DNA from 4 places in the Sphingobacterium sp. WM genome. Region 2 is predicted to be linked to each of the others. Evidence: riboswitches for the same ligand, from Rfam matches in the RefSeq annotation. Region 2 holds a riboswitch; each other region holds the start of a gene.
What was found. Region 2 has a riboswitch for thiamine pyrophosphate ahead of thiS (sulfur carrier protein ThiS). Riboswitches for the same ligand answer to the same signal wherever they lie in the genome.
Positions count from the first base shown of each region.

Region 1: it holds a riboswitch for thiamine pyrophosphate, as region 2 does, so the genes downstream of both, PZ892_RS15550 (TonB-dependent receptor) here and thiS (sulfur carrier protein ThiS) in region 2, are expected to answer to the same signal.
Region 3: it holds a riboswitch for thiamine pyrophosphate, as region 2 does, so the genes downstream of both, pnuC (nicotinamide riboside transporter PnuC) here and thiS (sulfur carrier protein ThiS) in region 2, are expected to answer to the same signal.
Region 4: it holds a riboswitch for thiamine pyrophosphate, as region 2 does, so the genes downstream of both, thiM (hydroxyethylthiazole kinase) here and thiS (sulfur carrier protein ThiS) in region 2, are expected to answer to the same signal.

Region 1 covers NZ_CP120709.1:3,644,398-3,652,593, reverse strand. Annotated here, with positions in the region: gene cydB (cytochrome d ubiquinol oxidase subunit II) at 1-584, shown strand, start outside; gene ggt (gamma-glutamyltransferase) at 675-2,369, opposite strand; gene PZ892_RS15565 (endonuclease/exonuclease/phosphatase family protein) at 2,434-3,189, shown strand; gene PZ892_RS15560 (nucleotide pyrophosphohydrolase) at 3,517-3,852, opposite strand; gene dtd (D-aminoacyl-tRNA deacylase) at 3,864-4,322, opposite strand; gene PZ892_RS15550 (TonB-dependent receptor) at 4,455-6,908, opposite strand; TPP riboswitch at 6,966-7,096, opposite strand; gene PZ892_RS15545 (amidohydrolase family protein) at 7,264-8,196, shown strand, end outside.
Region 2 covers NZ_CP120709.1:1,415,251-1,423,446, forward strand. Annotated here, with positions in the region: gene thiC (phosphomethylpyrimidine synthase ThiC) at 1-957, opposite strand, end outside; gene thiS (sulfur carrier protein ThiS) at 976-1,182, opposite strand; TPP riboswitch at 1,245-1,343, opposite strand; gene PZ892_RS06045 (hypothetical protein) at 1,416-2,141, opposite strand; gene PZ892_RS06050 (DMT family transporter) at 2,353-3,234, shown strand; gene PZ892_RS06055 (Rho termination factor N-terminal domain-containing protein) at 3,276-3,524, shown strand; gene PZ892_RS06060 (DUF6882 domain-containing protein) at 3,530-4,315, opposite strand; gene PZ892_RS06065 (ATP-binding protein) at 4,761-6,449, shown strand; gene PZ892_RS06070 (response regulator) at 6,455-7,120, shown strand; gene PZ892_RS06075 (helix-turn-helix transcriptional regulator) at 7,482-8,174, opposite strand.
Region 3 covers NZ_CP120709.1:1,834,087-1,842,282, reverse strand. Annotated here, with positions in the region: gene PZ892_RS07820 (DUF4302 domain-containing protein) at 1-1,253, shown strand, start outside; gene PZ892_RS07815 (DUF4302 domain-containing protein) at 1,265-2,533, shown strand; gene PZ892_RS07810 (IS1182 family transposase) at 2,631-4,259, opposite strand; gene PZ892_RS07805 (acyl-CoA dehydrogenase) at 4,386-5,459, opposite strand; gene pnuC (nicotinamide riboside transporter PnuC) at 5,459-6,082, opposite strand; TPP riboswitch at 6,118-6,255, opposite strand; gene PZ892_RS07795 (malate:quinone oxidoreductase) at 6,262-7,758, opposite strand; gene fabG (3-oxoacyl-[acyl-carrier-protein] reductase) at 7,994-8,196, shown strand, end outside.
Region 4 covers NZ_CP120709.1:2,704,280-2,712,475, forward strand. Annotated here, with positions in the region: gene PZ892_RS11555 (TIR domain-containing protein) at 1-840, shown strand, start outside; gene PZ892_RS11560 (NAD-binding protein) at 845-2,530, shown strand; TPP riboswitch at 2,581-2,676, shown strand; gene thiM (hydroxyethylthiazole kinase) at 2,735-3,544, shown strand; gene thiE (thiamine phosphate synthase) at 3,528-4,160, shown strand; gene thiD (bifunctional hydroxymethylpyrimidine kinase/phosphomethylpyrimidine kinase) at 4,157-4,996, shown strand; gene tenA (thiaminase II) at 4,983-5,636, shown strand; gene PZ892_RS11585 (copper resistance protein NlpE) at 5,849-6,313, shown strand; gene PZ892_RS11590 (quinone-dependent dihydroorotate dehydrogenase) at 6,404-7,447, opposite strand; gene PZ892_RS11595 (ABC-F family ATP-binding cassette domain-containing protein) at 7,500-8,196, shown strand, end outside.

The DNA.
Region 1 (8,196 bases), 2.1 Mb from region 2:
CTACGCTAGACCCCATGTCTGAAGTTCATGGTATTATCGATTGGTTCACCATATTACTAGGAGTAGTTTCGGTTATTACTTTAACCATTCATGGTGGGAACTGGATTATCTTGAAGACCTCCACTAGCCTGAACGATAGGCTGAAAGGTATTATCTTCAAGTTGAATATCGCACTTTCCATTTTGGTGCTGGTTACTGCTGGCTTATGGCAATATGTTAAACCTTTTCCATTAAATAGCCTGATGGGACATGCCTGGCTATGGATCTTTCCCCTGATTGCCGGCATTGGATTGGTAGGACAATTCTGGATTAAGAAATTCAAGAAAGATGGAATGGGATTCCTTTTCTCAACCATGTTTATCCTGGGAAGCTTCGCCACTACAGTAGCCTCCTTATTCCCTAATGTATTACCTTCCACCAATAGCATCAACCCTTCTCTGACGATATATAACGTCGCCGCACATGAATACGGCCTCTCAGTAGGCTTATATTGGTTTATAGTAGCCTTTATCCTAGTCGTAATCTACTTTATTATCCAGTTCAGAGTATTTAAAGGAAAGTTGGATGATGTGGGGTATCATTAGGGGAGATAGGAGAAATCAAATTTGATAAAAATGAATAAAAAAATATGAGATTTATAATAGTCTGACTATCACAAATCTCATATCTACTATTTAGTAGCCCACCGCTTTATCATCGCCTCTTGGGTCGGCTCCGGTTTGGAGTTTGCCGTTTTTGAGGATGACGATATTTTCTACGCGGCCGATAGGGCCTCTTTTATTGATTTTGAAGCCATCTTCTTCCAGGCTAATTCGTGTTGTTGAGTCGATAGCTTTTGCTTCTACGTCGATTACGTCAGGTTTCCATTGGTGGTGGAAGCGGGCCGCTGATACGGATTCTTGAGCCGTCATGTCGAATTCCAATACATTTAAGATGGTTTGGAATACCGATGTGATAATAGTTGAACCTCCCGGGGTACCAACAACCATTTTCAATTTTCCATCTTCCTCAATAATGGTTGGCGTCATAGCGCTCAACATTCTTTTTCCAGGCTCAATGGAATTTGCTTTACCACCAAGAAGGCCATACATGTTCGGTGAACCAGGTTTTACAGAGAAGTCATCCATTTCATTGTTCAATAGGAATCCTGCACCAGCTACCCAAACACAAGATCCATAAGAACCATTAATGGTAGTAGTTAAGGAAACAGCATTTCCGTCTTTATCTACAATGCTATAATGCGTGGTTTCTTCTGATTCATAGCCTGGGAACTTTGCCGCTTTTACCTGATCACTAGGAGTTGCCTTGTCCAAACTTACCATTGCCATTCTCTCTTGATTGAATTTAGCATCTGTTAAGTTGGCTACAGGTACCCGGTAATAATCAGGATCTCCTAAATGGGTCGCTCTGTCAGCGTAAATGCGGCGTTCCGCTTCGACCATCGCACGAACAGTGCTATCATGTTGAAAGCCCCATTTTGCTAAAGGATATTTTTCTACAGATTGAAGTAATGCCATTAATGCCACACCACCACTGGATGGAGGCGGCATTGAAATTACTTTATAGTTTTTATACATGCCTACGATTGGATCTCTCCATGAAGCTTGATAATCTTCTAGGTCCTTTAAACTCATGATCCCATTGCCTTTTTTCATTTCAGCAACGATAAATTCTGCCGTTTTACCTTTGTAGAATCCATCTCTACCTTGTTCTGCAATACGTTTTAGGGTTTCAGCGAGTTCTGCTTGTATAAAGTTATCACCGGTTTTCCATTCTGCATCACGAATGATGGCAGCACCCTCCGGATTGAATTTTTGAAAGCGTGCTTTGTAACGGTTGAATTCACCAGCTTGTTGTTCAGTAATTGGGAACCCTTTTTCAGCAAGTTCAATAGCTGGTTGTACAAGGTTTTTCCACGGTAAACTACCATATTTTTTGTAGGCTTCATCCATTCCGGCAACCGATCCTGGTACGCCTGATGCCAATTGGCCATATAAGCTTAAATCTGTAATAGGGTTACCATCTTTATCGAGGTACATGTCACGGGAAGCTTTTGCTGGCGCTTTTTCACGGAAGTCTAAAGAGGCTACTTGGCCATCTTTACCACGGTATACCATAAATCCACCGCCCCCAAGGTTTCCTGCATTCGGATAGACTACTGCCAACGCAAATTTTACAGCAATTGCTGCATCAACAGCATTTCCGCCCTTTTTTAAAATCTCTACTCCCACCTCGGATGCTATCGGGTGAGCCGTCACAACTGCGCCATTCTCAAACTCTGTTTGATCGGTTGCAGTTTGTTGTTTTACTGAGCATGAACCCAGAAAAAAGACGATTAAGAATAAATAAATCAAATTAGGTTTTTTCATGCCGCTAAGATAATAAATTGGTATTATTAGATGAATTATATTAACTTGACTCAAAATTAATATTATGCGATTTTTAAGCCTATGCCTATTGCTTTTTGTTGCAGTTCAATTAAAAGCACAAACCGTTAAGATTCTTACCTATAATATCCATCACGCCAATCCACCATCAAAACCAAATACGATTGATATCGAGGCTATTGCCAAGGTGGTGAATGACTCTAAAGCTGATATCATTGGTATTCAGGAGGTGGACATCAATGTGTCCCGTTCTGAACTCATGAATCAAGCTGAAAAGCTTGCTGAACTTACTGGAACGGAATATTTTTTCTCTAAAGGTATTGATTTGGAGAAAGGATACTACGGGATTCTCATTTTAAGCAAACATAAAATTGTTGGAAAAAGACGCTATGACTTGCCAATGCCTGTGAAAAGTGAAAATCGTTCTCTGGCAATCGTAGATGTGGAACTTCCAGGGGGTAAAACTGTTTCCCTTGCCAATACACATTTGGACCTTAAAGAGGAGAACCGAATTGCGCAAGCTGAATTTATTAATGAACTCGGGGAGTTGTATAGTAAGCCATTGATTCTAGTGGGAGACCTTAATGCTAAGCCGGAATCAAAACCTATTCAGATCCTAGAAAAGTATTTCGTAAGAAATACCAAAACTAATCAACCTACTTCGCCAAATGTGAATACCAAGAATGAGATTGATTATATCATGGTGTTGAATAATAGGAAATTCAAGTGGAAAACTTATCATGTGATCAAAGAGGAATATGCTTCTGATCATTTACCGCTGTATGCGGAGATTGAGTTTTAATAGGATAGATGTGAGATATGAGATGGGAGATGTGAGATAGTAAATGGGATAGACCGCTGACGGAGTGGGGGTGAAGATGGGCTATGGTTAGTTCTATTAGGTTTTTGTAGGGGGTAATTTGGTTGAATACGAGCTTGCTTTTTGTATCGGATTATAAATGTAGATATTGGAGGGGCAGGGAATAAACTCCAGAGGAGTTTATTTGTAGAAGGATATGTAATATGAAATAAGCCCGGAGCAATTGCAATCGCTAAAGCGATTGCAATTGCTCCGGGCTGTTTGTTACTAATATTGAACCCCTCTGGGATTCTTGAGAACATTGTTGATTTATTCCTTTCCTTTGAGTTTTTCGTTGTTTTTATGGCGGTCTGCGTCGCGTATATTTTTCTTATCGAGGTTTTTCTCCAAGGCGCTGGTGAGGTCGATGCCTGTTTGATTTGCCAAGCAAATCAAGACGAATAATACATCTGCCATTTCATCGCCGAGGTTGACCTCTTCATCTGATTTTTTGAAGGATTGTTCGCCGTATTTTCTGGCCATAATACGCGCAACTTCACCAACTTCTTCCATTAGCATGGCGGTGTTGGTTAATTCATTAAAGTATCGAACACCTGTTGTTGTTATCCATTGGTCTACGGTTTCTTGAGCTTCCTTGATAGTCATGTGTATTGGGTCTAGAAGTTGTCTTTGTCTTTGGTATTCATGATGATGGTCACGGGGCCATCGTTGCGAAGGTCAATCTTCATGTCTGCGCCGAAAATTCCCATTTGAACCGTCTTACCCAATCCATCGGATAGGAATTTTCCCATTTCTTCATACATAGGCTTTGCCTTGTCTGGTTTTCCCGCACGAAGAAAGGAGGGACGATTCCCCTTTTTTGTTTGTGCAAAAAGTGTGAATTGAGAAATCAATAGGATATTGCCCTGAATGTCTTGAATCGACTTGTTTATTAAGCCCTGCTCGTCTGAAAAGATTCTCAGATTGATTAATTTTTGACCCAACCATTGAAGGTCCTCAGAGGTGTCTTCTTCTTCAACACCTAACAAAACTAGTAAGCCATGTTCTATCTTTCCAGTGATATGATCGTCAACTGTGCAAGAAGCATGAGTTACCCTTTGGATTACTGCTCGCATGGATTAAAAGTATTAAGTTAAATTGATTTTGACAAAAATGAATCTGGAATTATCAGTTCTAAAAGGTCATAAATGGAAAATGCCCTTCCGAATGAACGGAAGGACATCTTCTTATTGAGGGGTTTGGTACTATTAAAAACGGATATTCAAGCCCAACATAGCATTGGTTTCTGCCTGTGGGTAATAGAAATTGAAATAGTCTCTCTTTCCTACAGATTGCATGATCGAGCTATAGGTAAATCCTGATGTTGCATATTTCTCATTGAAGATATTGTTCACCATCAAGTTTAAATCAATATTCTTCACTCCGAAAATGGAGAAAGAATAGATCGCCTGGAAGTTGTTTACAAATGAAGGATCAATACTTCTCTTAACTTCATTCGTGTTATCCAAATAAATTCTAGAAATGTACTTGGTCAAGAAACTAAAGCTTAAAGACTCGATTGGCTTATACGTGAAATTGTTTGATAAAACTGTTGATGGAGATTTCGCGATTTCAGTTAATTTATGAGTGATTTTTTCGTATTTATCTACTTCAAAGTTATCGTCGTAAATAGGGATGTTTTCTATAAAATTCTTGATTCTATTTTGGCTTAAAGCAGCGGTTGCTGACCAAGTAAATTTAGGATGTATTCTCCAGCTGGCATCCATTTCAAGACCCATTCTATAACTATTATCCACATTAATACGAACTGCGCTACCTACATCATTTAATGCGCCTGTAGGAATTAGCTGGTCCTTGTACAACATCGCATAAGCATTCGCTCCAATAGTTAGGAATTCATTTCTAAAACGATATCCTGTTTCGATGTCCTGCATTTTTTCAGTCTTAGGAAATGCTCCAATTGGGTTCTCAACATAATCATTCCGAGTCGGCTCTTTACTTGCAAAAGCATATGAAGCGTAGATGTTGGAATTATTATTTAGAAAATAGGTAATACCAGCCTTAGGATTTACGAAATTATGGTTGTCTTCAAAGGAGAAGTCTTTTATCTTGTCATCATCACCTTTTCCATTGTAGATATTATTTCTATACTGAACATCTAGATTAAAGAGAAAGTTGTCCATTCTATAATCTGCTTTTGCATAGAAATTAAAGTCATTCTTATTGGCATGACTGAAGTAATATTTATCCTTTATTTGGCTTTGAGGAACTAGGTTAGCCCAGATGACTTCACCATAATGGTCACCTTTATATTGATTATATGCACCTCCGAAAGTGAAATTCAAATTTGTTGACGGCTTGTACAACAAGGAGTAAGTTAAGCCATAGAAATGGTTATCCAACCATCTTCTTCTAATTAAATCGGTGTCTTCAATAGGTTTACCATCGGATTGAACTGGGGCAATTCCATAGTGCTCCAGATTGTCCATTGGTTTGAATTCTTCATAATAACCTGCTCCACGAGTGTAATGTAAAGCTGTATTAAATATCATCTTCTCAGATTGACGATAAGAATAATTTAAATGAGCATGTGTTTGGGTATAGTTATCAGTCTGATTATCGTAAGTATAGTAATTGTATTTACGATTGCCATTTAAGAATCTATCGCGTTCAGTACCGGAGAGCCAAAGGTTTTCAGCATATTCTTCGATTCGGTAACCATTTTCTTTGAATAAAGGTTCAGCTACGCCATACCAAGCTTGATAGGTCTTCTCTTTACCTGAGAAAACAGTCGCTTTTAGGCTGTGTTTGTCAGTGTAAAGGCCCGCATCAACATACATGGATTTCAGGTTTGAAGAAGCGCGTTCCACATAGCCGTCTGATGAGATCCTGGAGAGTCTGGCATTAAAAGCGAATTTATTGTTAATTAAGCCAGACCCAGCCTTAATAGTGTTTTTCCAAGAGTTGTATGATCCAAATGAGTTATTCAGTTCCAGATAAGGCTTAGTTTCCAAAGCGTCGGTTTGAATATTTAGGGATGCTCCAAATGCGGAGGGGCCATTTGTAGAGGTTCCAATACCACGTTGAATCTGAATACTTTCCGTGCTGGATGCAAAGTCAGGCAGGTTAACAAAGAAAGAGCCCATAGATTCCGGGTTATTCAACGGAATACCATTGAGGGTGACATTGATACGTTCGCTATCAGACCCCCGGATCGTCATACTGGTATACCCGATACCAGCACCTGCATCGGATCCAATAACCACTCCAGGTGTTTGATCCAGTAAATAGGGGATATCCTGACCTAGATTATTTTTATTGATATCTTCCTTGGTTATGGTTTTATATGTTGTTGCAGAATTCTCCTTAGCGCGGGTTGCTGAAACGTAAACTTCTTCAAATTGGAGGACTTGGTCTTTTAATTGAATGGAAAAATTAGCTTGATTTACGGGATTAATTCTTGAAATCTCGGATTTATAACCAATAAAAGAAATTTTTAAGTTATAGAATTGGTTGTTTAAGTTGTCAAAAACGGCGATTCCGTCCTGATTTGTGGATTTAGCCTGGCCATCAATAGCGACGGTTGCACCATTTGCAGAGGCTCCAGATTTGTCTAAAACCCTTACAGTTAACTTTTGTTGAGCAAAGCTCATTAATACAATCAAACATAAGGCTAAAGATGCCCAAAGCTTGTTAAACATAATAAAAAAAATGTTTTAAAGAGTTAAACTTTCTTGTTGAAAGGGGTTACAACAAGTTCTATTTAACCGCCCTATCCCTACGCTGGCATTATCCAGATCAGGTATGTATTTCATGTAAGTTATTGAAATACAGGGTATAATCTCAGCCTGTTTTTGTGTTTATTAACAAGGCACCCCTAATCGATAGGGCAAACATAGGCTTTTGGCTAAATAAAACAAAATTTAAATATATTTGTAACAAATTCGTAATTATTATTTTATTAGTTAAACTCCTAGTATTTTTTTGTAAATTGCCAACATTGCCTCCAAGAGGCTAATTACGCTAACTTTTAAAAAACGGAACTATTAATTTCTTATGAAGTATTACGCTGCTGATGTCGTGTTTCCTGTTGCAGGTCCTGCCATTAAAAAGGGGGTTGTTGCGATGGATGATCAAGGAGTTGTGAAAGGTGTTTTCAATCCTGGTGAAATTGATGAAAATTTGGTAGAGCAATTCAAAGGAGCATTAATCCCTGGGTTTGTGAATGCACATTGTCATCTTGAATTATCCCATATGCTTGGTGTAGTGCCTCGAAATACGGGTTTACCTACTTTTCTTTCTACGGTTATCAATGAACGTGGAAACCATGAAGAGAAGGTTGAAGCTGCGATGGAAGAAGCAGATAAGTTGATGTATGAGAATGGAATTCAAGCCGTTGGAGACCATGTAAACTCAGCCGTAACAGCAAAGATCAAAGAAACAAGTCCTATTAAGTATCATACTTTTGTGGAAGTAATGGCAACGAATAAAGAAGATGTTGTTACTCGAATCGATAATGCCAAAGAAATTGAGTTTCATTTTGATTATAAACACTCCTCAATTACTCCACACGCGCCGTATTCAGGTTCAAAATTCTTATTTAAGACCTTAAAGAAAGCTATTAGTGAAGATAATATCATCAGTATCCATAATCAGGAGAGTGATGAAGAAAATAAATTGTTCCGCTATAATAAAGGAGAGTTTTTAGAATTCTTTAAGAAAATGAATTTAGCAATGGAGGACTTTAGAGCGCAAGCTAGAAATTCATTGCAATCCTTTCTACCTTATATTCCTAGTAAAAACAAATTAATTTTAGTTCATAATACTTATACTTCGATTAAGGATTTGGATTTTGTGGATAGAATGGGTAGGTCCGTATATTTCTGTTTTTGTCCGAAAGCCAATTTATATATTGAAGATAGAATTCCAAAAATTGACAACTTCCTATTAGGTGGTCATGATATCGTTATCGGTACAGATAGTTTGGCA
Region 2 (8,196 bases):
CAAAACACCTGCGTGAATCGTAAAATACGAAACACCCTGTTCGGCTTGCTCAATCAAGGTGTCCTTGAAAATTTCCCAGGTTAAATCCTCCGGAACTCCCTTTACCTTTTCAAGTGCCTGATAAATTGGTACTGTACCAATTGGAACTGGTGAATTTCGGATAATCCATTCCCTCGTCTCATGGATGTTTTTACCAGTTGACAAATCCATAATGGTATCAGCTCCCCATCTGCATGCCCAAACAGCCTTCTCTACTTCCTCTTCAATGCTGGAACTAACGGCACTATTTCCAATATTGGCATTGATCTTCACCAAAAAATTGCGACCAATAATCATGGGCTCACTCTCTGGATGGTTGATATTGTTTGGAATAATAGCCCTGCCGGCAGCAATTTCATCCCTTACAAATTCTGGCGTTATATATTTTGGAGTATTTGCACCAAAACTCTCTCCCAAATGTTGATCTGCCATGCATTTGGTAGCAGCTTGTAACTGTTCTATCTTTTGATTTTCACGAATCGCTACATATTCCATCTCCGCGGTTATAATCCCTTGCTTTGCATAATGTAATTGGGTTACATTTTGTCCTGCTGATGCACGCTTTGGTTTATGGTTATATGAAAAACGTAAATCCGCTAAATTGGGGTCATTCAGTCTTTCTATTCCGTAATCCGAACTAATACCTGATAGTATTTCGACATCAGCACGATCGAGAATCCATTGTTCCCGAATTCTGCTGATTCCCTTGCGGATGTCAATTTCACTTTTTTCGTCCGTGTAGGGCCCTGATGTATCGTAAATGCTGATAGGCGGATTTATCTCCAAACCTCCATTGCTTAATTTTGTTGGATTCAAACTGATTTCTCGCATCGCTACCTGAATAGGATGGATCTTCCCTGGAATAAATACTTTCTTAGAATTGGGAAATGGTTGGGTTGTAATTGTTTGTTCTGTCATGTCTTTAAAATTTCGGGTTTATCCGCCTTGGGTGGCAGTAATGATTAGTATGGAATCGTTGTCATTCAAAAGTTGATCTGACCAGGAATCCTTGGGGATTACCTGATTATTCAAAGCCACAGCAATCCCTTTGGTTTTGCCTTTTAACTCCAAATCCATTAGTTCTTTCAGGTTCAAGGAACCTAAATTGAAATGTTTTGTTTGATGATTAATGATGAGTAGCATTCCTAATTTATTTATAGCATTAATGCTTTAGGAATGGCTACAATAGGTACAGGACGCACCCATGAAGACATTTTACTTTTCCCTACGCTAGTATGATCTAGATCAGGTTATAAGGGTAAAATCTCAGCCTGCAAATATTGCAGACACCCCTAAAGCTTTCGCAAGTTAGTCAATAGATTTAACTAAAAGAAATAATTTTCTTGCTTCATATAATTTATGGTATCCCTTAAGCCTTATTTTGAGGGGCTTTTTTCCTTAAATTCCTTGTAATGTTTTTTCACATAAACATGCAGGTCATAAGTCGTCCAATATTGGGCAACTTCAAAATCGGGTCGATATTCTACCATGAATTTTTCCAATTCTTCAGTGTCCATGGGAATAACATCTGTAATCGTAGATTTATTAAAAATCTGATCCACCTCCATGTTTTTAATCTCTTGTTTCATAAAGGCATCAAACCTTCTCGCATCTCTGCCAGCCTTGCTGAACTTTTCATAAAAATAGGTCACTGTCGGCATCCCAAATGGTAATAACAGATACCAAGGCGGTTCTCCTGAATAATATAACCCACCCTTCACATTGTAATCCTTCTTCATTTGCTCTAATTCCCTGATTTTTGCCGCCTTCGTATTCCCCATAATGACAATCTCCTCAATGACCAGGGCCTTTTTTTGTAGGTATATATCCTTCGTCAATTCACGTGCAAGCACACTTTTCCTAGTCCAATGGGGGTGAACAAATGCAATACTATCCATCGGGTTGGCATCAATGCCAAAAGAACCATCAAAATCTGAACGAATCATTTGCTGGGTTCGTAGATTAATCACATCCACATTTTTTATCAATAGGGTGCTATCTATGGAATAAATAGTACCTGTATATCTTTTCGAAACTTGAGCGAAAGAATAGGAGAGGGTAAAAAATAAAAATAAACAGAAAATGATTGGTTTGTTTGGCATATAAAAGTCCTCCTTTTTTCAATTTTAGGAATCCATTCTAAATTAACAAATAGCAAATAATCAAGCTAATACGATAACTAAATTTAACATTTTAATAATTTTTCCACCCAAACTTTCTCATTACATAATATTTAATTAAAAAAGGTCTCAATAGTTCTTTGGAAAGACTATTTTTGGGAGCATTTAATTATTATCCTTATTCATTTTTAGTATGACCCGTAATGCTAATTTTGCTGTTGTGGCAGCTATATTGTCAATGATTTGTGTTCAGGGAGGAGCTTCTTTTGCCAAACAGTTGTTTCCTGCAATTGGACCCATTGCCACCACGACCTTAAGGATAGGTTTATCTGCTATTCTACTTTATATTATCAACCGTCCTAAGTTGCTTACATTCAGTGGTGAACAATGGCTTTACTGTGCGTTATATGGTGTCGGAATTGCGGTCATGAACCTCGTTTTTTATATGGCGATTCAGCGCATTCCTCTCGGATTAGGTGTAACAATCGAGTTTGTAGGACCATTGTTCCTGGCATTCGCCCTTTCTAAAAAATGGACTGATATTATCTGGGCCGCATTGGCATTGACAGGAATTCTCTTAATTGTGCCTTGGAAAAGTAACGGAGTTGACCCTGTTGGCTTAGGCTTGGCATTACTAGCTGGTTCCTTTTGGGCTGTATATATTATGATGGGGGCTAAATTATCCAAAATTATGGAGGGAAAACAAGCGGTAACAACCGGTATGCTCATCGCTACACTGTTTATTATTCCTTTTTCTATTTATGATGGTGCTATCCTGAATCTAAACTTTTCTCTTTTTTCGAAAGGATTATTGGTAGCTATTCTATCTTCAGCTTTGCCATTTTCATTGGATATGATCGCGTTAGGTAAATTACCTGCTAAAACATTCAGCATCTTGACCAGCCTTCAACCGGCCTTTGCTGCATTATCCGGTTTAATATTCTTGCATGAATACTTGTCTATTTATCAATGGCTTTCCGTTTTCTGCGTCGTTATTGCTAGTATTGGCACCACTATATTTTCTAAAAGGGCAGAACCAAAAAGCAAACCTGTGAAAATAAACCAACAAAATTAGCAGTCGAGTGTTCAATGGGTAGAAAACAACACATAAAAATTATGCCCAAAGATAAAACACCACAATTGAAAAAGCCCGATACTTACGATGCATTGGTTGATAAAGGAATGAGTAAGGAAAAAGCGGCCAGAATTTCAAATGCACAGGCAGCTGGAACGATTGATCATAATTCAAAAAAATTGGAGGAAAGGTCTAAATCTGATTTATTGGCTGAGGCTAAGGAAATAGGTATTAAAGGTCGACATAATATGAATAAGGAGCAATTAATAAAGGCAATTAGAAAAGGTTAATAGCTTTAACCTTCTAAGTTGCTCACTCTGTTTGCGCTATCTAGGGTAGTGATGCAGGTTTCTTTACCTTTCGTGCCGATGATTTGATTGTCCTTTTCTAAGATATTATAGCCCTTGCTTTTTAAGTAATTAATAAGGCTGTTTCTGTGGTCAACTTGGAAATTCGATATAACCTGCGGAAAGGTACTGAAGATACGGTGGTGAAAGTCTTTTCTGTTTTTTCGAATTTGATCGGATTTTACAGTCATCAACATAATCCCACTACCATAATCCGCAAAATAATAACCATCTGCATCAAACATCCCCATGGCAATAATGCCTAGTCGATGTAAATCATCTTGCTTGAAGGCATATTCCGGCGTTCTAAGTCTGTTGATCTTGTTCTGAATGCCATAAGACTTCAGCTTTTTGGCATCCACTAGCAAATTTAAAGGTAGGTCTGATTGTTTATTCGCCCAAGACCATAACCAAGTATTGACAGAATAGGAAAAGCTACCTATAATCTGTAAGGGGAATTCAAATTCATCTCCAAAGGTGATCGTGCCACGAGTTAAATCAGCATCCCATGCCTTGCCTTCAATAAGTTCAGAGAAATCAACTTGTTTCTCAAATCCTAAACCTACGTATCTTTCAAATAATTCGTTTTCGGTTCTTATAGGTTCTATCCGGGTTGTCGTTTCGGTTGTTGGTTTTTCCTTTACTTCAGGTTCTTTTTTAATTGTAGATTTTCCAAATAATCTATTTAAAAATCCCATAATATTATTCTCAATTACTGTTGTTTGTCTTTTCAAAGATTTAAGTTAAGAAAGGATGTGGGAAATCCATAATAAGACTTTTGTAAAGAGGTAAGAAATTCAATTTTCGTAGTGTTATATCTACTGTTTGTTAGCGAAAATACTTCTCGATTGAAAAGTGGTAATATTAATTTCTCCTCAACTAAACGTAAGTTTTAATATAAAATAGGATTATAATGTTCTTTTTATTAAAAATTTGCCAATTTATCCGCTCCTAAACCCTTTTGTAACAGCTAATTTGTTTTTATGGTTTTCAATAATGAATCTAACTTAAAAAATTGAATAACAGTTTCTTATAGAAAAAGTCAAAAAAAAATATTGAAATTCTCAGCATGACTACAATTTCCTTATCCGTAATATAATTTCATTTACGTCCTTATTAGCAATATTAATCTGGGAAGTGTTGGTAATATTGCCTATTTTAGGTCAAATTATTGTACCTGTGAAGCCATTATTGTTCCTGATAGGCATTTTCTTTTTTGTGTCTTGTCATAGTCCGAAACCAAATCCTACAGAATCTCCTAAGAATGTTTATTACGAACAAGCTTATGATTTCTTGGATAAAAATGAAATCGATAGTTCCTTCGTTTACTTTGAAAAGGCTAGGGAAGAGTTTGTTAAAAACAACGATAGCCTTGGTGCTGCTCAGAGCTTAATTAATATGGCCGTTTCCCAATTGGAATATGGCGATTATTATGGCTCCCAAGAAACTTCAACTCAGGCCCTGGAATTCCTTAATCTTAATGATACTTCCCAATATTCTCTCCTGGCAATGGTATATGGGAACCTCAGTACAATCTATGATTACTTAAAAAACCCGAAACAATCGCTGGAAAGCATTCAATTGGCAATTAAATATGCCAAAGATCCTAGTAATAAAAGAGTATATGAAAATAACCTAGCGAATGCCTACCTGAATTATGGCAAACCGAAGGAAGCTGTTGAACTTTTGAAGGATTTATTAAATTCCTCCGAACCTAATTCTAAAGATTATGCCCGCTTTATTACCAATTACGCCAGAGCAAAAACTAAACTAGATTCTAATTATAACCCTCTTCCTGAATTTAGAAAAGGATTATCCATACGTACAAAATTGAATGATCGCATTGGGTTAAACTCTAGTTATACCCATCTCATGAATTATTATAAAAACAGAAATATAGATTCAGCTTTATTCTATTCTCAAATGCTGTTAGATTTAGCAGAAGATATCAAAAACCCAGATGTTCAAATGGATGCTTTAAAGTCCATCCTGAACCTGACCGTCATCGACAAAAATAAAGCCTTACTCAGGAAATATCATCATATTGAAGACTCCGTGGAAATTGCAAGGTTGTCTGCGAAAAATCAATTTGCCCTGATACGCTATGAGGTTGAAAAAAGCAAAACAGATAATCTGAAGTTGAGCAATGAAATCGCTGAGAAACAATATCGTCTGAACCTGACTAGAATTTTCTTGCTTGCCATATTGATTATTGTTGGACTATCTGCTTACTATATCTGGAGTTGGTATAATAGAAAAAAACAACGATTAAAACTGGAAGCAGATAATCGCGTGAAAGAGAGTCAATTAAGGACCTCTAGAAAGGTACATGATGTTGTTGCGAATGGAATATATCGCGTAATGGCTGAACTAGAAAATCGGGATGATATTGATCGGGAAGAATTATTGGACCGTTTAGAAATCATGTATGATAAATCCAGGGATATATCCTATGAAGTCGAAGAAGAGGGAATGAGTGAGGTACCGTTCCACTTGCAAGTCTCTGAATTATTGAAATCCTTCTCAAATGATTGTAGAACTATATTAATTGCGGGAAATGACCAAACTGTTTGGGATTTATTTAATGCTAAACAGAAAGGCGAAATTGAACAGATCTTACAGGAGTTAATGGTCAATATGCGAAAACATTCTGGCGCAAATGAGGTGATTGTCCGCTTTGAATATTCTGGTGAAAATCTAAATATTTTCTACAAGGATGATGGAGTGGGACTCGCAGATTCCATTAAATATGGAAACGGAATTAAGAATACGGAAAACCGTATAAATCTATTGAAGGGTACCCTTACATTTGAGAAAAATAATAATAATGGTTTAGGGATTCATATTTCTATTCCAGCTCAAAATTAGACTTTATGTTTAAGAAAGTATTAATTGCAGAAGACCACGAGGTCGCTAATTTGTCTGTCCATAAAACAGTTCAAGAATTGGGAGTTGAACAAGTTAACTACGTATATTATTGCGATGATGCGCTTACTTGGATAAAAAATGCAATCCGCGAAGGGGAACCTTATGATCTATTGGTCACCGATCTTGTATTTGAGGATGATATTGTGCCCCAGAAAATTTCCCATGGCAAAGATTTAATCAAGGCGGCTAAAGAAATCCAGCCTGAATTGAAAGTTATTGTCTTCTCTTCAATTGATCGGATTAGCTTGATTGAAGATTTATTCCGAAATTATCAAATTGATGGCTATGTCCGTAAAGCAAGACACGATGGACAGCATTTTAAGGATGCAATGAAAGCCGTATCTACGAATAAGATCTATCAGTCCCCTGATATTCGTCTTGCCCTGAGATCCCGAAATTCACATGAATTTACCAATATGGATATTCAGATAATATCTTCCTTATCAAAAGGTATTTTACAAAAGAATATCCCTCAAATTCTGCAGGACCTGAATATCAGACCCTCTGGTTTGAGTAGTATCGAAAAAAGATTAAACCTGATGAAGGAAGTTTTAGGCTTCACGAAAAACGAACAATTAGTATTGTATTGCAAGGATAAAGGATTGATTTAGTGATTTTCATCACAATACGGAAAACCGTAATAAAAGTATAGGTTTTTCAAATATCTTTGAGTTATCAAAACAGACCAATCTTTATTAACCAAAATAAATAGCGGGCCTCAGATTCTTCTGAGGCCTTTTTTTATGGTCTTCCTTGTTAAAAAATGTTAATACATCTTGCTATTTATACAATCGGCATTGGCTTTGCGTTATTAAAGTACAAATAGAGTAAAAAAGTAAAGAGTAAATAATTTCATAATTTAGGTTAATAATTGGTTAGTTAAAAAAACCTGAGCTTCCCCAGCTCAGGTTTTTTACTTTAATAGCTATTCTTTAATATTTATTTCGAAAATTCGGATTATATCCTATTCTCCTAAGTCAAATTAAAATGAACCGCGAATTTTAATAATTCTGCAAAAGATTTGTTTTCTAGTTTTCGACAGATATTCTTCCGATGGGTGGAAACCGTATGGCTGGATAAGAATAGATAATCCGAAATTTCATTGGTTGAATTGCCGTTTGCTAATAATCGGATAATCTCTTTTTCCCTTTTGGTTAATTGAGCATACTTTTTATAATTCGCATTAACATATTCATTCTGGTCCAGCGTTTTTGTGACCCTTTGGATAATTGTATCGATCCCATCAATAGGAGAGGAAAGAATTACTAATTTATTTTCGGCTTGTAACTCCACTAATTTACAGGAGGTAAAACACCATTTATATTTCTGCTGGGCATAAGATTTTACGCGTTGAAAGAAATTGTAGTTCAGGTCAGCATCTGAGTCATTTAAGTATAGTTGTAATCCGGACAAAGCCGCCATTGCTTCTTCCCGAACGAAGAATTCATCATAATATCGCATCCCCATTTGCTGGATTTCCTCGGGATATTTCCCCAGAAAATTAGTGCCCCAATTATTCATATAACTGCAGCCAGCAGGGTTTATTCCCTCCAATTCATGAATCATCAAACTTGCCGGTAAAATTGCCCCTAACTCCGGCGCGGTGTATTCACCTATTCGAAGACCATTTGAGATCTCAAATAATTGCGCATCTAGGTTATTCATAATAATTAATATCTGGTTTGCT
Region 3 (8,196 bases), 420 kb from region 2:
TCAGTGTATTCTTATTTGTATTTTTTTCCTGTAAAAAGGATGATCTAGATTTTAATAGACCAGATCAGAAAATGGAAAAATTAAAAACAGAATATGAAAAACAATTGATAAGTGCAAAAAACGGATGGATCGCCTATTTATTTCCAAAAGGTGGTGGAGGATATACATTTAAGTTTAATTTCAACGAAAACAACAGGGTAAAATCTGGTTTTTCAGTATTCGAAGATTACGCGAAAAATTTAATTGAAAGCTCTTACCGTATATCCGTTGACCAATTGATTTCTTTAAATTTTGACACTTACTCCTATATTCATTATTTAGCTGACCCAGACCCCTATATCAATGGAGGAAACCCCGGAGAAGGATTAATTTCAGACTTTGAATTTTCCTTTATCAGAGTTACCACGGACACTATATTTTTAAGGGGTAACCATAATGAATCTGATATGATGCTTATCCGTGCCAAAGACAATCAATCAGAGAAATTTTTATTGGATGTATATAATAACCAATTAAAAGTCGATGCTTTTAATACGATGAAGGGGTATTACAATAAATTAACTGTTAATGGCCAAACCCATACAATCGCAATTAATACCTCTACAAATACTGTAGGATTTTATTATGAGGAGGATGGGGTCCTAAAGCACCATAACAGTTATTTTGTATTTACGGATAAAGGAATTTTATTGAAAGACCCTTTAAAAACAAAGAATCTTAGCATATCAGAAATCTCTGAAATAGTTCCAAAGCCATTAGAAAATAAAATATCACTCAAAATAAATTTAAAGGACACGTATATCGTAGAGAATGGTAATAAGCCAATTTTCATAGATAATGATGCACCTAAAAGAATGGTATTAGCTAACCGTCGATATTTTTCAGGAACAGGTTTTACGTTAAATGGTAAAATTGATGCATTTGGAATTCGCAATTTCACACAATTCAGTGCACTATTATTTATTCCTCGATTATATTTAGACCCATTAGATGCCTTTTATTTTGTTTATGATAATTCAAGTTTCTTTTTAGGTCCAATATTTAATTCTATTTATTCGAATGATGGAAAGTTAAAATTCAAGATATACTATTTATTGAACGGCATTAATCCTGACGAAAAGTCAGAAACTATTGCCAGAAACACTGCTATACAATGGTTCGAAAAAGAAGGTTACTATGTTTTTCAAATAGGTCCTGGCAGCTATGATCTAGTCAGTGTTAAGGATGGTACTTCATGGATTCGTTTCACCTAATAATTAAAGTAATGAAAAGATTTATTATATATTTTTTATGTATTTTTTTATTTGCATCCTGCGAAAAGAATACATTAAAAACCTTTGAGATTGAAAAGGTCTGGAAAGATCCTCAAGAAAAGATGGATTATTTTAAAAAGGAGATATTATCAAATAAGGATGGTTGGGAAATTAGAATTAACAATGGTTTAAATGGAGGAGTAACTGCAGGTTATATTCGGTTTGACAGTGAAAATAATGCTCAGTTTTTGGTTGACTTTTCAGACTTATATAGTTCGCTACAGAAGACTGAAGTTGATCTTTCCGTAAAAGAACGGAGTCCAAGTTTGATTTTTCCAGCAAATTCCACATTTGGCTATTTTACAACTTATACAAAGAGTATAGATTCGATTTATAATTTCAACAAGGTAATCAATGATACAATTTATCTGGAAGGAGTAGCTCAGAAATCCAGTCTGAAACTTATAAAATGTAATGCCCAAACTGCAAATCAGTTTATAAAAAATCGTTTCGAAGAGAATAAAAAAACCATCAATAGTATTTTTCACGCTGAGAAATTCTTTTTCTACTTAAATACGCTGAACAATTCATATGATCTTGAAATGGATACTATTAATAGATTTATGAAATTACAATATAAGTCTGCGGATAGTATTTCCATTGCGTCGAGTTATTACTTTTTTAATGGAGTTGGAATTACCTTAGAAAAACCAATAACTCTGGATGGTCAGAAAATTGAACATTTAAATCTTCCGGAAATAAAAAGTGGGAAACTAAATTTTCAAAACACATTTTCAATCAGTAATGAAAGTAAGCCAAAGATTTATGATCCAAAATCGATTGATAGATTTTTGCGAAAAGAACCACCTATAGTTTGGAGTTCTTTTGAAGGGTTTAGCACAAGAAAACAAAATGATATTGCTAAGATGAAAAGGATTCCACGCTTCACGGAATTTGTAATTTACCCTCGCTATGGTCTTGATTCAGCAATTAATCAAGAATATGGATTTGTAGGATTTATTTTAGGGGATTACTTTGGGGAAGGGATTGAAAATCCAATTGTGGATAAAACTGCTGAGAATTTGGTGAAATTCCGTCCATTAGGTGGTATGGGACCTCGAGCAAAAGAACCCAATACTGTTCATGCTCTAAAAGAAATTTTTAAGTATATATATAATCCTAAAGGGTTTTATATTATCCCTTATAGAACCGGCTATTATTTAGTTGATGCAAGGGATGCCTTAACATGGGCATATTTTGTCAACTTAGCAAACAACTAGCTTTAATACCCGAAATTAAAAAATGAAGAAGGTGTCTAAAAAGGCACCTTCTTTTGTTTTAATACCTTTCTTGATCTCAATTATATTTTAAACAATATTAAGCTGCAAGTCGATTTTCTGTACTTTTCATCACGCTGATAGCTTGATTTATCGCAAATAGGGAGTTGTTGCCACCAGGTTTACCAATTAAAGTTTTGCTTTCCCACTTTTTTGCCCATTTTCTTAGGTTATGGGCAATAGCCATCAATCCGAACTCCACAGTAACTTTCTCGAGTCCTTTCATACTAAAGCGGGTAAACTTGTTGTTGCTTTTCATCTGTCCAAATACCGCTTCGACTTCCACGGGTCTTTTGCTTCGATGGTATAGCCCTTGTGTCGATAGTAGTCTTTCTCTAGCTTTAGCCTTGAGCCAAGCAAGGCGGTGATTGACTTCAATCAGACGATTGCCCTGTGCTTTATGACACCCATCACGCATCGGACAGCCCTCACATCGCTGAGCTTGATAGCAGCTCACCTGGGCGGCATATCCGTTGGTACTGACCCTGGTTGTTTGTCCGACAAAGCTTAGTTTCTGTCCTGCCGGACACACATAAAAATCCTCCTGATCATTGTAATATAGGTTCTGTACCGAAAAAGGATCCTGCTTATGCTTTCGCTTCTGCTCCATATGGAAGTAATTGTACTTGATAAAAGCGGTTATATCCTGTCCTTCCAACAACTCATAGTTCTGCTCACTGCCATATCCGGCATCTGCGACGATTGACTCACTTTGTTTTCCGTAACGGGACTCAAAGCCTTCCAAATGTTCCGGTAGGGTTGTCGTGTCTGCGGTAGTCTGATGGATACTGTAATGGGTGATGAACTGTTCCTCGGTACTGATCTGTGTATTGTAGGCGGGTTTGAGTTGACCGTTCTTCATGTGATCCTCTTTCATGCGCATAAACACAGCATCGGTATCGGTCTTACTATAACTATTGCGATCCCCTAGTATTTTCAGCTGTTCTTCATATTTCTGCAATCGTGGCAAGTAGTCATCTTCGAGTTTCTTAAGCTGCTTATCGGTAGACTTATTGGCCACTTTGAGCTTTGCATTGATCGCTTTGATCTTTTCCTTCAGCTGCGTGCTGTCGATAGCCTTGCTAACTTCTTGATTGCCTAATGTAGATTGGTCTTGGGTAATCTGCGCATCAATATCGGCAAGAACCGAAGCGATGTTCGCTTCTAACTTTACCTTGTTTTTCTCAACCGATTTCTTCCATACAAACGTATAACGACCAGCTGCAGATTCGATCTTGGTACCATCAACATACTGAACTTTCAGGCTGACGTACTCCATTTCATGTAACATCCGGACGATACTTGCAAACAACTCCTGTATTTGCCCCTTAAGACGCTTCCCCCTGAAATAGTTGATCGTACGATAATCAGGGGTACTGTTGCCAGAAAGCCACATGAAATAGATGTTCTCTTGTAAGGCGCGTTCAATCTTTCGGCAAGAATAGATATTGCTTAAATAGGCGTAGAACAACACTTTGATGAGCATCCGGGGATGGAAACTAGTAGTGCCTCCCCCTTTATAAAGTCGGATAATATGATCCAGATCCAACTGATCAACAACCTGATTCACCAACCGAACAGGATGGTTCAATGGAATACGATCAAAAATATTTTCAGGAAATAGACTCGGACTATTGGATGGAAGAGCTTTGAATTGTATGTTTGCCATATTGTTTTTTGGGTGCACCTTAAGATACTAAATCTTAAGGACAAAAAACAGAAAACCCCGCCATTTTTTAATGACGGGGTTATTTTTTTTTAGAGACCTTTTTAGACAGCCCCTTCATTTTTTATGTTATACATTCAACAAACTATGCTGACTTGCTGTAAAAATATTTCTGAATACAATATTTAACTCATTCTCTCTTTGGGCTGCTCTGATTCCGAGTAATGGTAAAAGCTCGGCACAATCCATACGAATATCTTTTGCAATTTCTCTGGAAAGTGTTGCAATATTCTCGAATAAGCTAGCATCAACTTCAGCATTTGCAATTGCCTTTTCCCATAGAAAAACGGCATTATGTTTTACTTCCTTAACTTTATTTTCAAAGCTTGTTCTGATTTGATCAAGTTGTTTGAATCTTTGTTTGCTATTCTTTTCTGCCCAATTAGGCTCTTTAGATTTTTCGAAGTAGTATTTTTCGATCAGATCTAAGAATCGTTTAAACATCCCGACATAGTTCATCAAAAGGGTTAGTTCAGCAAAGGGCATAAATGGAATATTAAACAATGCTGAAGCAGAAGTTTTATTGTTAGGGTCTAGCATAAATGCATTTTCCTTTTTTACCTTTAGATTCTGAATAGAGAATGAATGGCTTGCTGTACATTCCAATCCGAAGGTATCCCAATCATATTCAATCAACACATTTTCCCGTGGCACTAAAAAGGAATAATAAAGAGGTTCTCCTGAATCTGTTTTTACAGTTTCTCCATCTTTTATGATTTCAGCATTAAAAGTAAAATGAGTTAAATGGGGTGCACCAGTTGCATAGCTCCAAAAGCCTGACACTACATAATGATCTTCCAGGTCAATGGCCTTCCCTCCGACTCTTCCACTTCCACCCAAACATATTTTAGGATCTGACCATAGTTTTTCAGAGAGTTTAGGGTCAATAAAACCTGCAAACATATTTGCTCCAGCACATAAAGTTACTGTCCAAGCAAATCCGCCATCATAATAGGCTAATTCTTCGAGTAAATCCAGACCTTGAGGAAATGGCATTTCAAGACCATTTAAATTTTTGGGAACCCATAAATTAAACCAGTTATTTCGGTAAGTAAACTCTAACTGCTCCTTTGTTAGGGATTTATGTTTAATACCTAAAGGCTGTAATTCCTTAATGATATTGATTTGTTCTTGACTAAGCATTAATTGAAATTTAATTGATCTACGTTTTGTGATTGCATAATTTTCTTCCATTTAAAGAATCCGAAAATCGCGATCACGAATAAAAATGTTGTTAGGGCAGCAAATAGATAGAGGTCTTTATGAATCAAAAGTGGGATTGCAAAAAGGTTACTGATATTTAATAAAATCCAGTTTTCAATTTTTCTTTTTGCCAGTAACCACATTCCAGCCCAAGCGGTTGAAGTCACCCAGGCATCCCAAACAGGAACATCTGAGTCTGTAATACTTCGTAGCAGGAAGTAAAACAATAAGAAGCCTGCAAAGACAATCGTTAGGACAATTTTCCATTCTGTCTTTGTTGTGTAGGATATTGGTTGCTCCTTTGCGGTTTTATTGCTCATCCAGAACCACCAACCATAGATGCTCATGACCAGATAATAGATCTGTAAGGCAATTTCTGCATATAATCCGGCAGAAAATAAAACCATCATTCCGGAAATAATTCCAAGGATTCCAAATAAATAATTTGAGACCTTATTGTTTTTGGACAATAGAACCTGGATGATACCACAGATTACGGAAAACCTTTCTAACCAAGAAGTTTCCTTTAAAGTATGAAAAATATTATTTAAGATTTCCTCCAATTTCGCTGAATTGATTATGCACTTATGGAGACAAGGGAAAGGATATAATTTATTCCTACGCCAGCATTACCTGGATCAGGTTCATTTCGATGGATCATCGAAAATGGGTATCATCTCAGCCTAAAAATATGTCTCGCCAGAAGCGAGACATATTAGCACCCCATAAGATATTATGAATATTATTTATCTATCTGCAAAATAGCAGAAGTACGATTTCTAGTTGATTGACACAATTCTGCGTCATCATTTAATTTTTTGCCCCATGAAGGAATCATTTCGCGTAATTTCTTACGGTAAGAATCGGATTTAGCGCGATCAGGGAAACATCTTTTCAACAGGTTGATCATGATAGCCACCGATGTAGATGCACCTGGAGAAGCGCCCAATAATGCAGCGATAGAACCATCTGCACTGGATACAACTTCAGTTCCAAATTCTAGGATACCACCATGTTTAGGATCTTTTTTAATTACCTGAACACGTTGACCAGCTTTTTCAATTTCCCAATCTTCCAATCTAGCCGTTGGCATAAATTGTTTCAATGAATCCAATTTATCCTGCGGTTTTTTCATGACCTCAGTAATTAAATATTTTGTTAGAGGTAGGTTATCCAATCCTGCAGAAAGCATAGGACGGATATTTGAAAGCTTAATAGATGCAGGTAAATCGAAGTAGGATCCTTTTTTCAAGAATTTGGTTGAGAAACCAGCATAAGGACCGAAAAGTAAAGCTTGTTTACCGTCGATATAACGAGTATCTAAATGCGGTACAGACATTGGTGGAGCACCAACAGATGCTTTTCCATATACCTTGGCATGGTGTTGTTTAATGATTTCTTCGTTATTACATCTTAACCATTGACCTCCCACAGGGAAACCACCGTATCCTTTTGCTTCTGGGATACCCGATTTTTCCAATAATAACAAGGAGTGACCACCGGCACCAATAAACACGAATTTTGCTAGGATTTCTCTTTTCTGGCCTGTTTTTAAGTCTTTAACCTCAACTTCCCATCTTCCGTCATCTTCACGGTCAATATCTTTTACCTCTTGATTCAAGGACAATTTAATATTGTCTTTACCATCCAAGTAGGTAATCAAATCTTTTGTTAGAGCACCAAAGTTCACATCTGTTCCGATGTCCATTTTGGTAGCGGCGATAGGCTCGTCCACTGCTCGTCCTTCCATCATCAAAGGCACCCATTCGTTCAACAAAGTTTTATCCTCAGTATATTCCATACCCTTGAATAAATTTTGTTTCGTCATGGTTTCGAATCTTGTTTTTAAGAATTGTACATCTTTTTCACCAAATACCGCGGACATGTGAGGCACACGGCGGATAAAATGGTTAGGATTCTTGATAATGTTCTTTTCTACTAGGTAAGACCAAAACTGCTTTGAAATCTCATATTGTTCAGCAATACTAATTGCTTTATCAATTTTTACTGATCCATCAGCTTGCTCTGGAGTATAGTTTAGTTCACAAAGTGCGGAGTGTCCTGTTCCGGCATTATTCCACGCATCTGAACTCTCGGCAGCAACAACATCCAAACGCTCGATTATCTCAATATTAATATCTGGACTTAGCTCATTAATTAACGTACCTAACGTCGCACTCATGATACCACCACCAATCAGAACGACGTCTACTTCCGTTTTCTTTGTTTTCTTACCCATGGTTTTTAAATGAAATACAAAATTAATATTCGGTTTATATTATAGCGAATAAATTTGTCAGAAACGTTTCAAATATTTGTGATTTTATCAATAAATACCCTTTCTCTTATTCAATTCTACCATAATCCCATTTTTTTGCAGGAATGAACTTTCTATTCCTACACATTTTTTGTATTATGCAGTTTATTTGTCACTTTTGTGGACATTCTATTATTGAACATAAATAATTAATTATATGAAATTGTTAGCCGGAAAAACCGCCTTGATTACTGGGGCATCCAAAGGAATAGGTCGTAAAATAGCGGAGGTATTTGCTGAGAATGGAGCAAACGTTGCTTTTACTTACCTATCTTCTGTAGAAAAAGGCCAGGCTCTAGAAAAAGAACTTGAACAATTTGGAACAAAAGTAAAAGGTTATCGTTCCGACGCTTCCAAATT
Region 4 (8,196 bases), 1.3 Mb from region 2:
GAGGTCTTGGAAACAAAAACCTTCAAGCCTATCCTGAATATGAAAACTATCGTTTCACCATTTATGGTCTTTAATAATAAAGGAAATGTGCTGGCAGTGTCTGAGGATGCTACCCATATGCGACTTTGGGATCTTGAGGAAGGAAAGTCTTTTGGGCAAACCATTCGAATCAGTAAAAACACCCAATATTTTCATTTTTCGGATGATGATAAACAGATATTCGTACAGGACGATGCCGAAGGAATGCGTTTGGCTGCTAAGGTAATTGATGCTACGACCGGGAATATTCTGACGATGCCCTTTATTAATCAGCGATTTGATGCAATTTATGTTATCCCTGGGGATAAGCGATTGATGACTGTAGAATCGTTGATGAATGGTAATTCCATCAATATCTGGGAAGTTCCAGGTCAGGTGAGCATGTCAAAAGATCAATTAGCCAATGACTTAGAGAAATTCTATGGTAAGAAATACAATAATGAAACTGGAGCCATCTTAAATTATTCGGATAGCAGCAATACCTTTGATACCTGGTACTTTGACGACCCCTTGGTCAGAACGGTTTCACCAAGTTCCAATGAGAAGATCACGGATATATTAAAGAAAAACTATCCAATAAAGAATGATGCAAACCTGCGTTTATTAGCTGTTACCTATGATTATCATCCCTTGGCAAGAGCGATGGTAGCGAATTATTTCAGCAGCAATCCAGATACCCATTTGATTGGACAAAGAATCGTGGAAATCACAGAGAAGCAGTTGATAAAAATCAAAAACAAGGAATTAAAATCGGAAGTAGAATCCCTGTTAAAAGAAGCAAAACAGAAATTAAGCGAGTAAAAGAATGAATTTGACAAGAAGACAAAAAGGCCTATTGGGAATCGCATTTGTATGCTTTTTAATTATCATATCTTGGATAGGTTTATCTAAATTTTTTCCTGAGAGCAACTCCTTTCGATATCTCCCTGATCGTATCTATCGAATTATCAAAATTGTATTCGGAGGTGATCCTTCGGGTTCAGGTCTTGAAAATGAGAATGTTCCTTTAGAATTAATTATTGCCAAAATTTGTGCTATTGGGATTCTTCTTTTTGGGGCTTATAAAATTATTCAGAAAGTATTCTCGGAACAGTTCAACCTAATGAAGGCCTCTTTCAAAAAAAACCATTTGATTTCAATTGGAATTTCAAAAAAAGGAAGACAGCTATTCAAGAGTTTGAAGGATGACTATCAAAAGCAGGGAATTGCAATTGAAAAAGAAACCGAGCATGCTGACATCAATGCTGTAAAAAAACAGGGTCATTTAGTCATCATCGGAAATGCTGAGGATGAGAATACCCTTATTGAAGCAGGAATCAAACGTGCTTCCACCCTGATTGTCTTTTTAGAGAATGAGCAAACGGTGATAGAAATCATTGAATCGGTTCAGGATATCTATGATAAATCCAAATGTCAGAATGAACTACTTTGTTTTTTACATATCAGCAACCCCCGATTAATCGACTTGGTCAAAAACACAGGAATCCATTTTCAGAACAATCAGATTCAGCTAAGATTTTTTAATATCCATAAAATGCTTGCTCGTCAATTCTTTTCGCAGATTCCACTGGATATGCAGAAGGTTGGGAAAAGCATTGCAGACATCAATAAGATTGTATTTCTAGGTTATGGGGATTTTGCAAAGGCCATGTTGGTTCAGGCGTTGAGGATTTTTCACACCTCTGTTGAAAATGATTTGCAGATTTCCATATACTCTGACCATGCCGATAAAGACCGAAATTATTTTAGCGAACAATATCCGAAAGCTGATAAAATCTTTCCAGTTCGCTTCCATAAGTTTGAAGGCACATTCAATGAAATGATTGAGAAGGAGGAGCTTATGAATAAAGGCGATCAAACTTTATTTATCATGGCATTTGATCAGGATCAGGCCAATCTAAATGCGGGACTGGAATTATTGGAAAAAACTCAAAATACCAATTTCCCGATTTATGTATTGAATGCTGAAGGAAAGGGACTACGAAAATTGATCAACTATTCCGCCGACACAGATCGAATCAAGTTTTTTGGGCAGATGGAAGATATCTGCAACCTGGAATTTATCACGGGTCAAAAGCAGGATAAACTGGCTCAGGCGATACATGATGATTATCGAAAATTGCTATCAGGGGCAAGTTCAGAAAGTGAGAAATACACTTCAGACTGGTTAACCTTGAGTGAGGATGCCAAGGATGCAAGCCGAGCACAGGCCGATCATATTCCCTATAAGTTTCTTTTGACCGAAAAGGATTGGCCAGTTGCTGATCCTAATCAGATATCATTCAGTACGGAAGAAATAGAAACACTCGCCATCATCGAGCATAATCGTTGGATGGCGCATCGATATATCAATGGTTGGGATTTTGGGGAAAGCAGGAATGATGAGCTCAAATTGCATCCTTCTTTGATTCCTTGGGAGATATTAAGTGAAAGTGAAAAGCAAAAAGACAGGGATACCATTCTGAGGATTAAGATTCTATTGAATTCCTGAGCTATGAAGACCTTGAATATTTGACTTTGCAGATTGTTTAGGGTATATTTGATTGGCTTTAGGGGTATTCTTTTTTATAGAATTGAGACAGTCCCTTTGAACCTGATACGGTTAAAACCGGCGTAGGGAAAAGCAGATAAGCGCTTGGCAGACCAATTGCCTATTCCCTTCCCTATAGCCATTATTGTATTTAAATTTCAAATAATGGAAAACGACATTTATCATTTACTTACACAGGTCCGAGCAAAAGCTCCATTGGTTCAAAACATCACGAATTTTGTTGTGATGAACAATACGGCAAATGCATTATTGGCATTGGGAGCCTCTCCTATTATGGTGCATGCTGAAGAGGAATTAGAAGAAGTTTTAAGCTTCTGTAATTCACTGGTCATCAACATTGGGACCATCAGCAAACCTTGGGCGAATAACATGATCGAGGCTGCAAAATTAGCAAACAAATTAGGGAAACCATGGGTTCTAGACCCTGTTGGTGCTGGGATATCGAAATTGAGAAATGAAACCCTGGAGACTCTTGTGCAATTGAAACCTACGGTTATTCGTGGTAATGCTTCAGAAATCATGGCATTGCAAAATTTCAACAATACAAGTTCGAAAGGAGTTGACAGTACAGAATCCAGCAGCACTGCCCTACAGGCTGGTCAGATTCTAAATAAAGAAACTGGAGCAATCGTATGTATTTCCGGAGCTATTGATTATGTTATTTCAAAGGAAGAGATTACGGAGGTCAGCAATGGCTCTGCAATGATGACGAAAGTGACGGGATTAGGCTGTACGGCATCCGCAATTACCGCAGCCTTTATCGGATTGGGGAATGATCCTTATCAGGAGGCTGTGGCAGGAATTACGATTACCAGTCTTGCTGGTGAACTGGCGGCAAAAATCTCAAAAGGTCCCGGAACTTTGCAACTAAATCTATATGACACCTTATACAACCTGGCGAAAGAACAAATCCTAGGAAATCTAAAACTAAAAAGATATGCCAATCCATCCTGATTTCCCCTATCCTTTATATCTGGTGATTTCAGAAAGAGATTGTACAAAAATGGATTGGTTAAGGGTTGCCGAGCAGGCAATTTCTGCTGGGGTAGATATCATTCAATTGCGTGAGAAGGACATTTCATTTTCCGATTATTTGAAAAAAGCCAAAGCATTAAAAATGATCACCGATCATTATCAAATTCCTTTGATCATCAATGATAATGCGGAGGTTGCTGCAGAAGTTGAAGCCTGGGGAATCCATGTAGGCCTTTCAGATCAGCAGCCATTAGAAATTGCTGAGAAATATGCTGATCGGCTGAAAATCGGATGGTCTTTGGAATATAAAGAGCAATTGAAGTCGAGTCAACTAAAAGCGACTCATCATCTTGGCCTCAGTCCTATTTTTAATACGCCGACGAAAACCAATACGGTAACAACCTGGGGAATTTCCGGTATTGAGGAGATAAAAACTATGAACAACAGACCACTGATTGCCATTGGTGGGATGAACCTAACGAATGCAGGTGAAGCCTTTGCTGCTGGAGCAAACAGTGTTGCTGTAGTATCAGCAATTTGTGCCAGTACGGATCCCCGAAAGGCAACAGAGGAGTTAAAAGCCTTATTAAAATGAAAGAAAACAAAAAATATAAAGTTCCAACCGTCTTAAGTATTGCAGGATTTGATGGTAGTGGTGGTGCTGGAATTCAGGCCGATACAAAAACCATTTCGGCGCTTGGTTGCTATGCCATGAATGTTTTGACGGCATTACCTGTTCAAAATACGCAGGGTGTAAAGAATATTTTTGAGATTCCGGTTGAAGCCGTATCGGAGCAATTGGAATGTTTATTTGAAGATATTTATCCAGACAGCATCAAGATTGGAATGGTGCATCATACCAAATTGGTAGAAACAATTGCCGGTTTCTTAAAGGACTATAAAGGTCCGATAGTTTTTGACCCCGTCATGGTGTCCAGCAGTGGTCATCGCCTGATTCAAGAAGACACTATAGAAGCAATCAAGGAATTGTTGTTTCCGATTGCCGACATCATCACTCCAAATTTGGATGAGGTTTCCGTTTTGGTAAATCGCGAAATAAGTACGGTACATGCGATGGAGGATGTTTCAGATGAGATATTGAGCCTTGGCTGCAAGGCTGCCCTATTAAAAGGAGGACATCTTCAGAGTGATATTCTGACGAGTATCTTGATTCAAAAAGGTCAAGCAGCCCAGTATTTTGAATCGAAACGTGTCAATACAAAAAACACGCACGGCTCGGGATGTTCCTTATCCTCTGCCATTGCCTCATTCCTTGCACGCGGATATCATTTAGAGCAATCAACAGAAAATGCTCTGATGTATATCAATAGTGCGATAAAAGGCAGTAAAGATCTAGTAATTGGAAAAGGTCATGGACCATTAAATCATTTTTTCAACCCTGTAAAACTTATTAAATATGAAATGGACTGATAAAGCCTGGGCGGCAATTCAACCACTATATAAAGAAATTCTTGAAATGCCATTTATTGAGGAATTGAAGAATGGAAATCTTCCATTGGAGAAGTTCCAATTCTACATGTTACAAGATGCAAAATACTTGGAGCATTATGGTCGAGCGCTTGCGGCATTAGGTTCCAAAGCGATGGACAACGAGATGGCCTTGGATTTTTTCGAATTTGGAAAAAACGCATTAATTGTTGAAAGAGCCTTACATGAAGCCTATTTTAAGGAATTCAATCTGGAGCCCAATCAGGAAATCACCATTGAACCGGTATGTCATCATTACATACATTACTTGAAAAGTACCGTTGCTTTTGATCCTATTGAAGTGGCTACAGCAGCCATTCTACCTTGTTTTTGGATCTATAAGGAAGTAGGTGATCATATATATCAAAATAAGAATACTTCAAATAATCCTTATAAAAATTGGATTGAAACCTATAGTGGTGAAGAGTTTGCCATTGGCGTAAAGAAAGCATTGGATTACACGAATTACATGGCTGAAAATACAAACTATAAAGGTAGAGAATTGATGTTGGAAGCATTTATTGCAGCTAGCCGTTTAGAGTTTAGGTTTTGGGATGCTGCATACAGGAATACAAAGTGGTAAAATAATTAGGACAATCAGTTCTTATGTTATTTGTTTATTAAAAATGTAACAATTGCTTAAACTAAATTTTATTCTATAAATTAATTTCCAGCTATAGATTTGTAGACCCAATGAGTAAACTTATTTAAAAGGTAACTTTTATATAAAAAAACTAGAATAAAATTCCTTTTGGCGTAGTTTTTGGGTTAATTTTACACATAAATTATTGTGATATGAAACAACTTTGGATACTTGCAGGCGCTACTGCACTACTTACTTTTGGATCTTGTACTTCGAATGCCAATAAACAAATGGAATCAAAAGATTCAAGCAGTACAGAAATTACAGATACCAATACAGTAGATACTACGCACACCTCTCAAAACTCATTAGATTGGGCAGGAACATACTCTGGGGTTTTCCCATGTGCTGATTGTCCTGGCATTAAAACTACAGTAACTTTAAATTCGGATGAGACCTTCACTTACGAGGGTGAATATCAAGAAAGAGATACTAAAATAGAAGATACCGGAAAATTCATGTGGCATGATAACGGCAGCGTTGTTCACTTGGTAGGTAAAGAAGTAAATATGAAATTGAAAGTTGGTGAAAATCAACTATTCTCACTTGACCAAGATGGTAATCCTATCGACGGTCCTTTGAAAGACAATTATATTTTGAAAAAAGTAACCCAATAATTTGGGTTTATTCAATACAAAAAAGAGCTGATAATGATTTATCAGCTCTTTTTTTATGATAAGACATGAACAATTTCAAGTGAGATAATCTTATTGATTTTTGCTTCGCTCTTTCAAGATTCCCTTGCAGATATCAGCGACCAATGAAGGTCCTTCGTAGATAAAGCCAGTATATACCTGAACCAAACTAGCCCCGGCATTTAATTTTTCAATAGCATCTTCAGCAGAATGAATCCCTCCTACACCAATTATTGGGAATGCTTTACCTGATTTATCAGAAATATACTTGATAACTTCAGTAGAACGGCGAGTCAAAGGTTTACCACTCACTCCTCCAGGCTCTTGAACCAATAAGCGATTGCTTTGAAGTCCTTCCCTCGCAATAGTTGTATTTGTAGCAATAACACCTGCGATCTTTGTTTCTATAACGATATCGACAATATCATCCAGTTGGGTAAAAGTCAAATCTGGTGCTATTTTCAACAGAATAGGTTTTGGACTTGATTTCTCAAGGTTCAATTGTTGCAAAGTATTCAGGATATGCATCAAAGGTCCTTTTTCCTGCAAATCCCTTAATCCTGGAGTATTCGGTGAACTTACATTGACAACGAAGTAATCCACATAGTCAAATAGAGATTTAAAGCAATAGATGTAGTCATTTACAGCTTCTTCATTTGGTGTCACTTTATTTTTACCAATATTTCCACCGATCAAAACTCCGTTTCTCTCTTTTAGGAATTTCAATTTTGCAGCAGCAACATCTGCTCCTTTATTATTAAATCCCATGCGGTTGATCAGGGCGCTATCATCCACCAACCTAAACATTCTAGGTTTATCATTACCGGGTTGAGGTTTTGGAGTAACCGTTCCAATTTCGATAAAACCAAAGCCTAGTCTAGCCATATCCTCGATATATTCAGCATTTTTATCAAATCCAGCAGCTAATCCCACTGGGTTTTTAAATGTAAGTCCGAATACCTTGGTTTCTAACCTTGGATCTTCAACACAATACATGGAGTTTAATAATGCTTTAGAGCCCCAAATTTTATTGAAAAATTTCAACCCTGAAGTCACATTATGATGCGCCTGTTCCGGGTTCATGGAGAAGAAAAATGGTTTAACTAGCTTATACATGGATGCAAAGGTAGCCAAAGATGCAGAAATATTCATTACTTTTGCACCCGAAATGATATCAATAAATAACTTAACATTCGAAATAGGCTCCAGAGCATTGTACGACGAGGCAAACTGGCACATTAAGCCAGGAGATAAAGTAGGCCTAATCGGTGCCAATGGTACCGGGAAGTCCACATTATTAAAACTTATCGTCGGTGAGTTTTCCCCAACATCGGGTACAATCTCTATGGCAAAGGACCTGAAATTAGGTTATTTAAACCAGGATTTACTGTCCTATCATTCGGAAAAAAGTATCCTTCATGTTGCCATGGAGGCTTTTGAGCGTCAAAATCAGTTACATACGGAAATAGAAAATCTGTTAAAAAAGTTAGAAACAGATTATTCGGATGATATTCTAAATAAACTGAGTGATAAACAGACAGAATTTGAAGCTTTAGATGGATATAGCATCGAATTTAGAGCGCATGAAATCTTGGCTGGGTTGGGATTCTCAGAAGAGGAACAAAAAAGACCATTGGCCACTTTCTCTGGAGGATGGCGGATGCGTGTTATGTTGGCCAGAATCCTACTGCAAGCTCCTGATATCCTTCTACTGGATGAGCCTACCAACCACTTGGATTTACCTTCCATTAAATGGTTAGAAACCTATCTTCAAAGTTTTGAAGGTGCCATTGTTATTGTTTCTCACGACCGTTATTTCCTGGATAGGATTATCAATAAAACTGTTGAGTCCAGAAAAGGAAAAC